Regions from separate parts of the Anaerobutyricum soehngenii genome, predicted to be linked through region 1. Evidence: riboswitches for the same ligand, from Rfam matches in the RefSeq annotation. Region 1 holds a riboswitch; the other holds the start of a gene.

The links. Region 1 has a riboswitch for thiamine pyrophosphate ahead of thiS (sulfur carrier protein ThiS). Riboswitches for the same ligand answer to the same signal wherever they lie in the genome.
Region 2: linked by a shared signal. The riboswitch ahead of thiE (thiamine phosphate synthase) and the one ahead of thiS (sulfur carrier protein ThiS) in region 1 are both predicted to bind thiamine pyrophosphate.

What each region holds. Positions count from the first base shown of each region.
Region 1 covers NZ_VULP01000010.1:81,638-86,072, forward strand. The annotation lists gene thiH (2-iminoacetate synthase ThiH) at 1-1,176, opposite strand, end outside; gene FYJ25_RS06635 (thiazole synthase) at 1,204-1,974, opposite strand; gene thiS (sulfur carrier protein ThiS) at 2,089-2,286, opposite strand; TPP riboswitch at 2,352-2,458, opposite strand; gene FYJ25_RS06645 (DUF362 domain-containing protein) at 2,505-3,635, opposite strand; gene larC (nickel pincer cofactor biosynthesis protein LarC) at 3,792-4,435, opposite strand, start outside.
Region 2 covers NZ_VULP01000002.1:132,949-137,383, reverse strand. The annotation lists gene thiC (phosphomethylpyrimidine synthase ThiC) at 1-666, opposite strand, end outside; gene thiD (bifunctional hydroxymethylpyrimidine kinase/phosphomethylpyrimidine kinase) at 712-1,503, opposite strand; gene FYJ25_RS02075 (HAD family hydrolase) at 1,515-2,207, opposite strand; gene thiE (thiamine phosphate synthase) at 2,211-2,879, opposite strand; TPP riboswitch at 3,141-3,249, opposite strand; gene FYJ25_RS02065 (ZIP family metal transporter) at 3,323-4,075, opposite strand; partial or broken gene FYJ25_RS02060 (hypothetical protein) at 4,267-4,435, opposite strand, start outside.

The DNA.
Region 1 (4,435 bases):
TTCATCATTGATCTCAAACTGTTCATCGCCCTGCTCGCCGTCCTCCTCCTTTCCGGTATATTTACTTTCATGGTCACCGATTCCTGTAGAAACCCCGGCGGATACTTTTGTTGCCGCAATCTTTACAATACCATTTCGAAATGTTTCACTTTCTCTGGAAGAAACCGTAATTCCGACAAATGGAAGGAAAATACGATAAGCACATAAAACCTGACAAAGTTGTTTTTCTCCTACATCTAAAGGATTAATCTTGTCATTATTAATGATTGGACGAAGTCTTGGACAAGAAAGGGAGAGCTCTGCTTGTGGATACTTTCTCTGTAAATAATAAACATGCAGTGCACTTGCCAGAGCATCTTTTCGAAAATCGGATAAGCCAAGAAGAGCTGAAAATCCAGCACCTCGCATTCCTCCCATAAGAGCTCTTTCCTGAGCTTCAAAACGATATGGCCATACCCTCTTATGTCCCATCAAATGTAACGTCTCGTATTTATCGGAATCATAGGTTTCCTGAAAAACTGTAACATAATCTGCGCCACATTCATGCAGATAACGATATTCATCTGTATTTACCGGATAAATTTCGAGACCAACCATACGAAAATACTTGCTGGCAAGCTTACATGCTTCTCCAATATATTTGACATCACTTTTTGCTCTGCTCTCTCCTGTAAGTATCAAAATCTCTTCCATACCGGAATCAGCGATTACTTTCATCTCATGAGCAATCTGCTCCATATTAAGCTGCATACGATTAATATGATTATAACAGTTAAAACCACAATAAACGCAGTAATTCTCGCAATAGTTTGCTATATAAAGAGGGGTAAAAAGATATACCGTATTTCCAAAATGTTTGCTTGTTTCTATTTTTGCTTTCTGTGCCATCTGCTCTAAAAATGGTGCGGCAGCCGGAGATAATAATGCCTTAAAATCTTCAATAGAACAAGTTTCATGTTCTAACGCTGCTTTTACATCTTTTGCTGTATACTTTTCATAATCATAGGAATGCATCTGACTCATCACTTTATCCATGACATCTGATTTGATCTGTTCCATTCCTTCCATATATTCCATATGATTCTTTCTTGAGGAAGGGTCTGTTTCCAGGCGGTGTTTCTTCTCTAACGCTTCTTTCGATAAGTATTCTGAATCGATTAAAAACTGGTTTTCCATTATAATACCTCTTTTCCAGCAACGCTTTTAATGTAAAAATCCTGTCAGTGGGTCTGATGCAGCTGCTCCTCTTGTAAGCACACGTCCCAAACCGGATAAATATGCCTTTCTTCCTGCTTCGATTGCCTGACGAAAAGCTGCAGCCATCATTGGAAGATCACCGGCAGTTGCCAACGCAGTATTTGCCATAATTGCTGCTGCACCCATCTCCATTGCCTCACATGCCTGTGAAGGCTTACCGATTCCTGCATCTACGATAATCGGAAGATCAATCTCATCAATTAAAATCTGGATGAACTCTTTCGTAGCTAATCCTTTGTTAGAACCAATCGGAGATGCTAACGGCATAACGCAGGCTGCTCCTGCATTCACAAGATCCCTGGCAGCATTTAAATCCGGATACATATATGGCATAACAACAAATCCTTCTTTTGCAAGGAGTTCTGTCGCCTTAATCGTTTCCTGATTATCCGGAAGAAGATACTTACTATCACGCATAATCTCTACTTTTACAAAATTTCCACAGCCAAGTTCTCTTGCTAATCGTGCGATCCGCACTGCTTCCTGTGCATTTCTCGCTCCGGAAGTGTTTGGTAACAGTGTCACATCCTTTGGAATATAATCTAAAATATTTTCATGTTCTTTTGTATTCGCTCTTCGAACTGCTAACGTAATAATCTGTGCTCCGGCATCTCGTACCGCTGCTTCAATCAGTTTCATAGAATACTTTCCTGAACCAAGAATAAAACGAGATTCAAATTCATGACCGCCAATGATTAACTTATCTTCTGTCTGCATAATAAAACGCCCTTCTTTCTAAACTGGTTTGTGATTATTCTAAACCAACCTATATTATATTAATAAATTGATTCTGTATAATTACATCTCTTTTTTAATAATTCATAAAAATTATTAACATCCACCACCCATAAAACTGACGATTTCGACTTCGTCTCCATCTTTAAGAATGGTCTGACCATACTGTTCTTTTGGAATAATCGTAAAATTATACTCCACAACAATATGATTTACATTATAATTCTCCGCTGCAAGATACTCTGCAACTGAAATCCCTGCCTTATCACAGTCTTGTCCGTTAATTTTTACCATGCCTTCACCTCCTGTAACATAAAAAAACGAGAAGTAACCGATTCGGTAACTTCCCGTAAAAATATACAAAAATATATATGCTTCCCTACGTTGGCATTATCCAAATCAGGTTAATGGGTCGAAGGTCATACCTTCCTCTCAGCCTGTAATACAAGCTCCCCTTTTATTCAATTGTATTTATAATACGCTTATCTTAACAAAAATGCAAGACAAAAATGCTACTTCATTACAATTAGCTCATAATTTCTGCTTCCGAGATGAATCTTTTCTGCATGTTCCAGACAGGTTTTGTATTCAGACTCAGGCGTAGTATTTTCAAAATGATCATGATGATCACAGAAACCTTCCCTGTGCATATTTTCAAAAAGCTGACTGTTTGGAAGCGGCTGCATCTTTAAGCAGGCATCTACACATGCCTGATCCAATGCTAATGGATCAAACGATGCGAACATTCCGATATTCGGAAGAATCGGTGCATCATTTTCCACATGGCAGTCACAGTTTGGGGATACATCAACAACAAGTGAAATATGGAAATTCGGTCTTCCATCAATTACTGCTTTTGTGTATTCTGCCATTCTGCAATTTAAATCTTTTGTTGCCGCCCAATTTTCAAATTCAATCGCATCAAAGTTACATGCGCCGATGCATCTTCCACATCCTACACAATTCGTTCCATCAATATGCATCTTCTTTGTCTCTTCATCAAATACAAGACCATTATTCGCACATTCTCTCATACAGCGACGGCATCCACGACATAATTCTTCATGAATCGTTGGCTGACCATTCGTATGCTGTTCCTTTTTTCCTGCACGAGAGCCACAGCCCATACCGATATTTTTAATCGCTCCGCCAAATCCAGTCGTTTCATGACCTTTAAAGTGGCTTAAACTAATAAAAATGTCTGCATCCATGATTGCTCGTCCAATCTTTGCTTTTTCTATGTATTCGCCGCCCTCAACAGGTACCTCAATATCATCTGTTCCTTTTAAACCGTCTGCAATTAAAATAGGGCATCCAACCGTCATTGCTGTAAAGCCATTCTCCCAGGCGCACTGCAAATGTTCTAATGCGTTCTTACGGCTTCCCGGATATAACGTATTACAATCTGTTAAAAATGGCTTTCCACCTAATTCTTTTACTACATCAGCAACCGCTTTGGCATAATTGGGACGTAAAAAACTTATGTTACCAAGTTCTCCAAAATGCATTTTAATGGCTACAAATTTATTTTCCATGTCAATTTCGGAGATTCCAGCCTTTTTCAGAAGTCTTTTTAACTTCATTGGAAGTCCCTCTCCTAACTTTGCCCTAAAGTCAGTAAAATATACTTTTGATTTTTCCATGTTCATAATCCCTTTCTAAATTTAAATTTAAAATGAAATATTCTATCATTACAAATATACTTTATCTCTTTTTGGACATGATTTCAACCAATATATTTACTGTTTAAAGATGGAAAAATAGCTTTTTTATAAATTTGTCATTTATATATTTTTGTATTACCTTGCTTTATTTTCACTCAATTTTTTGTAGATTTCTTTTTCTACTTCTGACAATGAAATGTTCTTTTCTTTCGCGATTCTTGCCATATCTTCATATTCTGGTTTTTCCTTTACAATACCGTATCCGGAAGCAGCTTTGACATGAACCGTTCCATATATAGTTTCTATTTCTTTGATTTCTCTTTTCAGTCCATAGCGTTTACAGTTATATTCACGAACCCCCAGTGTGGTTGTATGTTTTAAAATAAGCGTAAGAAACTTCTCTCTGTCTTCTTTGGCACACATACAGGTAAGCATGATTGCCGGACGGTTTTTCTTCATCTGAATATTTGTCGTATAAACATCAAAAGCTCCTTCTTTCATCAAAAGTTCTGTGACAAATCCAATCTTTTCCGGAGTCATATCATCAAGATTACAACAAAGTTCTATAATGGAATCCATTTCCTGTGGTTCACCATGACACCCTGTATACTCTTGTTCTTCTATACTTTCTCCGATAATCGCACGAAGGCAGTTTGCATCAGTAAAGTCTTTCATTCCCATACCATAACCTGTCTTTTCTACAGACATCATTGGCATCTGACCAAAAGATTGAGCAAAATGTTTTAAAAGAGCTGCTCCGGTCGGTGTGCAAAGCTCTC
Region 2 (4,435 bases), on a different contig from region 1:
CGTCACATCGTATTCCTGACAGATATCAAGAATTTCATCGTAATATTCATAGAATGGATTTTCTTCGCCTGTCATTGTCATCCATGCAAATACAAGAGAACCGCCGCGGGATACGATGTTCATTTTTCTTTTATGCTTTTTAATCTGATCGATTGTTTTTCTTGTGATTCCACAATGTAATGTTACGAAATCTACACCATTTTCTGCGTGAAGACGTACTACATCAATAAAGTCTTTTGCAGTAAGTGTATCTAAATCTCTCTGATAATGAATTACTGAGTCATAAATCGGTACTGTTCCGATCATAACCGGACATTCTGCAGTCAGTTTTTTACGGAATGGTTCGGTGTTTCCATGAGAAGATAAGTCCATGATGGCATCTGCTCCCATATTAACTGCTTCCATTACTTTTTGCATTTCTATGTCATAATCTTTACAGTCTCTTGAAACACCAAGATTTACATTAATCTTTGTCTTTAACATAGAACCAACGCCCTGAGGATCTAAGCATTTATGATTTTTATTCGCACAGATAGCAACCTTTCCTTCTGCAACGAATGCTCTGATTTCTTCTGGTGTCATACGTTCTTTGGCTGCAACTTTTTCCATTTCCGGAGTAATAATATTCTTTCTTGCTGCATCCATCTGTGTTGTATAATTTCTCATCTTCTGTTACCTCCAATTTATTATTAATATTTATCGTGTACTTTTTTATAAATCCCACATATGATTAAGCGGGCCGTTTCCCTGCCCAAGATTCAGCATCGCTCCAATGGCTCCGCTAATATAATCTTTTGCTTTTTTTACAGATTCTTCTATCGAAAATCCTTTTGCAAGATTCGCGGCTATCGCACTTGAAAGTGTGCACCCGGTTCCATGGGTATTTGGATTATCAATCCTGCAGGCTGGATACCAGACTTTCTTTGGGCACTTGAAGGCTTTCTCATACAAGAAATCATCGGCATTTTGCTCACTGTGCCCTCCCTTGCTAAGAACTGCACAGTTCCATCGTTTTGCAATGATTTCTGCCGCTTTTTCTCTCGTCTTCCTGTCTGTGATCTTCCCTCCTGATAAAAACTCAGTTTCCGGAAGATTTGGAGTCAGTAAAGAAATGTTCGGAAATAGTTTTTCATATAATACTTCTCTTACTTCCTCTTCTACAAGAACCGTTCCGCTCGTTGAAATCATAACCGGATCTGCTACTACCTGCTTTATTGAATATTTTTGCAAATACTTTGCAATAATCTCAACCTGTTCTTTGGATGCGATCATTCCAATCTTTACGACATCCGGCTTTATATCTGAAAAAACACTATCCATCTGTTCTTCAAAAAAGTCTGGCGGCACTGGCATAATACCGGTAATCCCTTTTGTATTTTGCGCTGTAAGTGCGGTAATACAGCTTGTAGCATAAACTTTATGCACCGTTAATGTTTTTATATCTGCCTGAATTCCTGCCCCACCACTTGCGTCACTTCCTGCAATTGTAAGAACTGTTTTCATTTTGCACTTCCTTATCTTCTTTCTGACAGTCTGTGTAGCTGCTGTTTTTTGCGTTGAAAAACCTGACAGCTTTCTATTTCATAAAAATCTTTTACATAAATATCAGAAAATGTTCGGATTTCTTCTGTATTATCCCTGCTATATGCATCATAAATACTACATACAGGAAACCCTGCTTTGGAAGCAGTCTTTACTGCATATAAAGAATCTTCAAACACCCAGGTTTCTTCTTTTTTCGTCTGTAAATGTTCTCTTGCCAGTTCGAATACTTTAGGACTTGTCTTTCCTGCTCCTGCCTCTTCACAGGTAATCATTCCGTCAAAATCTTTCCATATACCATTACGTATAAGAGCCGCCTTTGCCATCTCTGCATCCGTTGCTGTCGCAATAATTAACCTGACCTTATTTTTCTTTAACTTTTGTATCAGATCACAGACACCTGGTTTTAACACTGCCTCTTTAAAATAAAAATCTTTTACTACCTGATTGACACCTTCTAATATTTCCTCTATCGTTACGGAAAGTTTATATTCTGTTTGCATATATAAGGCACCTTCCGGAAGGGATAATGCATCAAGTCTTTCCTTTAAATCTGACCTGGCTTTTATGCCAAGTGTGGCAAGATATCTCGCCCCGGCGTTCTCCCAGACAGGCATCGAATCAAGTAAGGTTCCGTCGATATCAAAAATTGCTCCCTTTATCACACTCTAATGCCTTTCCTTGTCGTTTACCATCGCTGTTGTTTTTTCCAGTAAAACTCCTGTAGCATCTTCAATATCTTTTGCTGCAAAAATAGCACTGACAACTGCAATTCCACAAATACCGCTTCCTTTCAGCGTCAGAATATTATCGGCTGTAATTCCACCTATCGCAATAACCGGGATATGAACTGCTTCACAAATTGCTTTTACTCTTTCTTTGCTGATAGCGGATGCATCCTTCTTCGTCGATGTAGAAAAAACAGCTCCGACTCCAAGATAATCTGCCCCCATCTTCTCTGCAAGAACTGCCTGTTCTACTGTCTGTGCAGACACACCAAGAATCTTATCTTCTCCAAGAATCTTTCTTACATCATCCGCTTCCATATCGCTTTGTCCGACATGCACCCCGTCTGCATCCATCTCCTTCGCAATCTTTACATTATCGTTAATGACAAATGGAACATGGTATTTGTGACACAATTCTTTCAGGGCGATTGCTTCTTCTAGAAAATGTTCTTCATCTAATTCTTTTTCCCGAAGCTGGATAAATGTCGCTCCACCTTTTAATGCTTTTTCTACCTGTTCATACAGTGTTTCTTCTCCAAGCCAGGAACGATCTGTTACCGCATATAAAAGTAAATCTTTTTTTAACTGTTCTCTGTTAACACAGCTCATACTTTGCTCTCTCCTCCAATATACTGACTTCAGACTTCTAATTATTCAAAAAAACAAATACACTTACATGAATTATTATATATTCATAAAAGGGAAGTAAATTAAGGATATCCTCTTAGAATATGGATAAAGAAACGATAAAATAATAATAACTTCTGATACTGAAAATATGTATCAGAGAAATATCAGAATTTTTAACTGACTTTCAATGATTTTAAACTCTGAAAAGAAAAACGCATATACACCAATTACGGTATATATGCGAATCTATCTACGCTATCCCTACGTTGGCATTATCCAAATCAGGTTATGGGTCTAAGCACCTTAGCTTACTCTCAGCCTGCTCCTGCAAGCTCCCCGTGTATGAATTTACCAATATAGTACGCTATTTATTCAAAAAAAGCAAGCATAAATTCCAAAACAATCTGCAATCTATACATCAGTTATCCTAACGCAACATCTAAAATCATCATAAGACTAAACCCGATCGCAAACATAAAAATGCCGATATTTGTTGTTTCTCCAACTGACATTTTCGGAACAAGCTCCTCCACAACGACATAGATCATCGCTCCCGCTGCAAAGCTTAAAAAATACGGAAGAACCGGAACAACCAGACTGGCTGCCCATACAGTAAACAACGATGCCACCGGTTCTACTGCCCCGGAAAGGACTCCATATATGAATGCTTTTCTTTTTGACATTCCTTTTGTACAAAGCGGCATTGAAATAATCGCCCCTTCCGGGAAATTCTGAATCGCAATTCCTAATGCAAGAGAAAACGCTCCCATTGCTGTAATATGATCTGCATGATTCAATAATCCCGCATAGATCACTCCAACAGCCATTCCCTCCGGAATATTGTGGAGGGTCACCGCCAACAGCAGATTATCTTTTTGTTCTCCTTCTATGCATTCCGGTGGAGCAAAATAATCAATTGCCATTAAAAATAAAATTCCAATCCAAAATCCAATTGCTGCCGGAATAAAACGCCACACTCCAAGTGAAGCCCCCTGTTCAATTGCCGGAAGCAACAAACTCCATATTGATGCTGCTATCATTACTCCCGCTGCAAATCCAGTAAGTGCTTTCTGCATCCCCTTGCCAAGTTCATTTTTCAAAAAAAATACACAAAATGCACCTAATGTTGTTCCTATAAAAGGAACACTGAGACCTTTTATTATCTCTATAAGCATAAAATCCCTCCAAAGACATCTTTATTAAGCATCTCTTGCAGATTTTTATTTTATTATTTTTTATTTTAAAATAAAAATCTGTCCTATTTCTTAATATGTCTTTGAAGGGAAATGTTTCTTTTTTTATTTCTTTTTTTACAACATCTTTTTCTTTTTAAAATAAGCAACACACAAAATTACGATCGTAAGACTTACATTTTCTGTACATTCATATATGCCTGATCATAGAAAAATTCCTGTGAATTTAACGGTGTTTCCTGCACTGCCACAATCTCATAATTTCCATGGCTGTCTTCTTGTCTTGCTTTTTGGTTATCGCTAAGCATTGTGATAAACATTTCTTCTAACTGCACTTTTAAA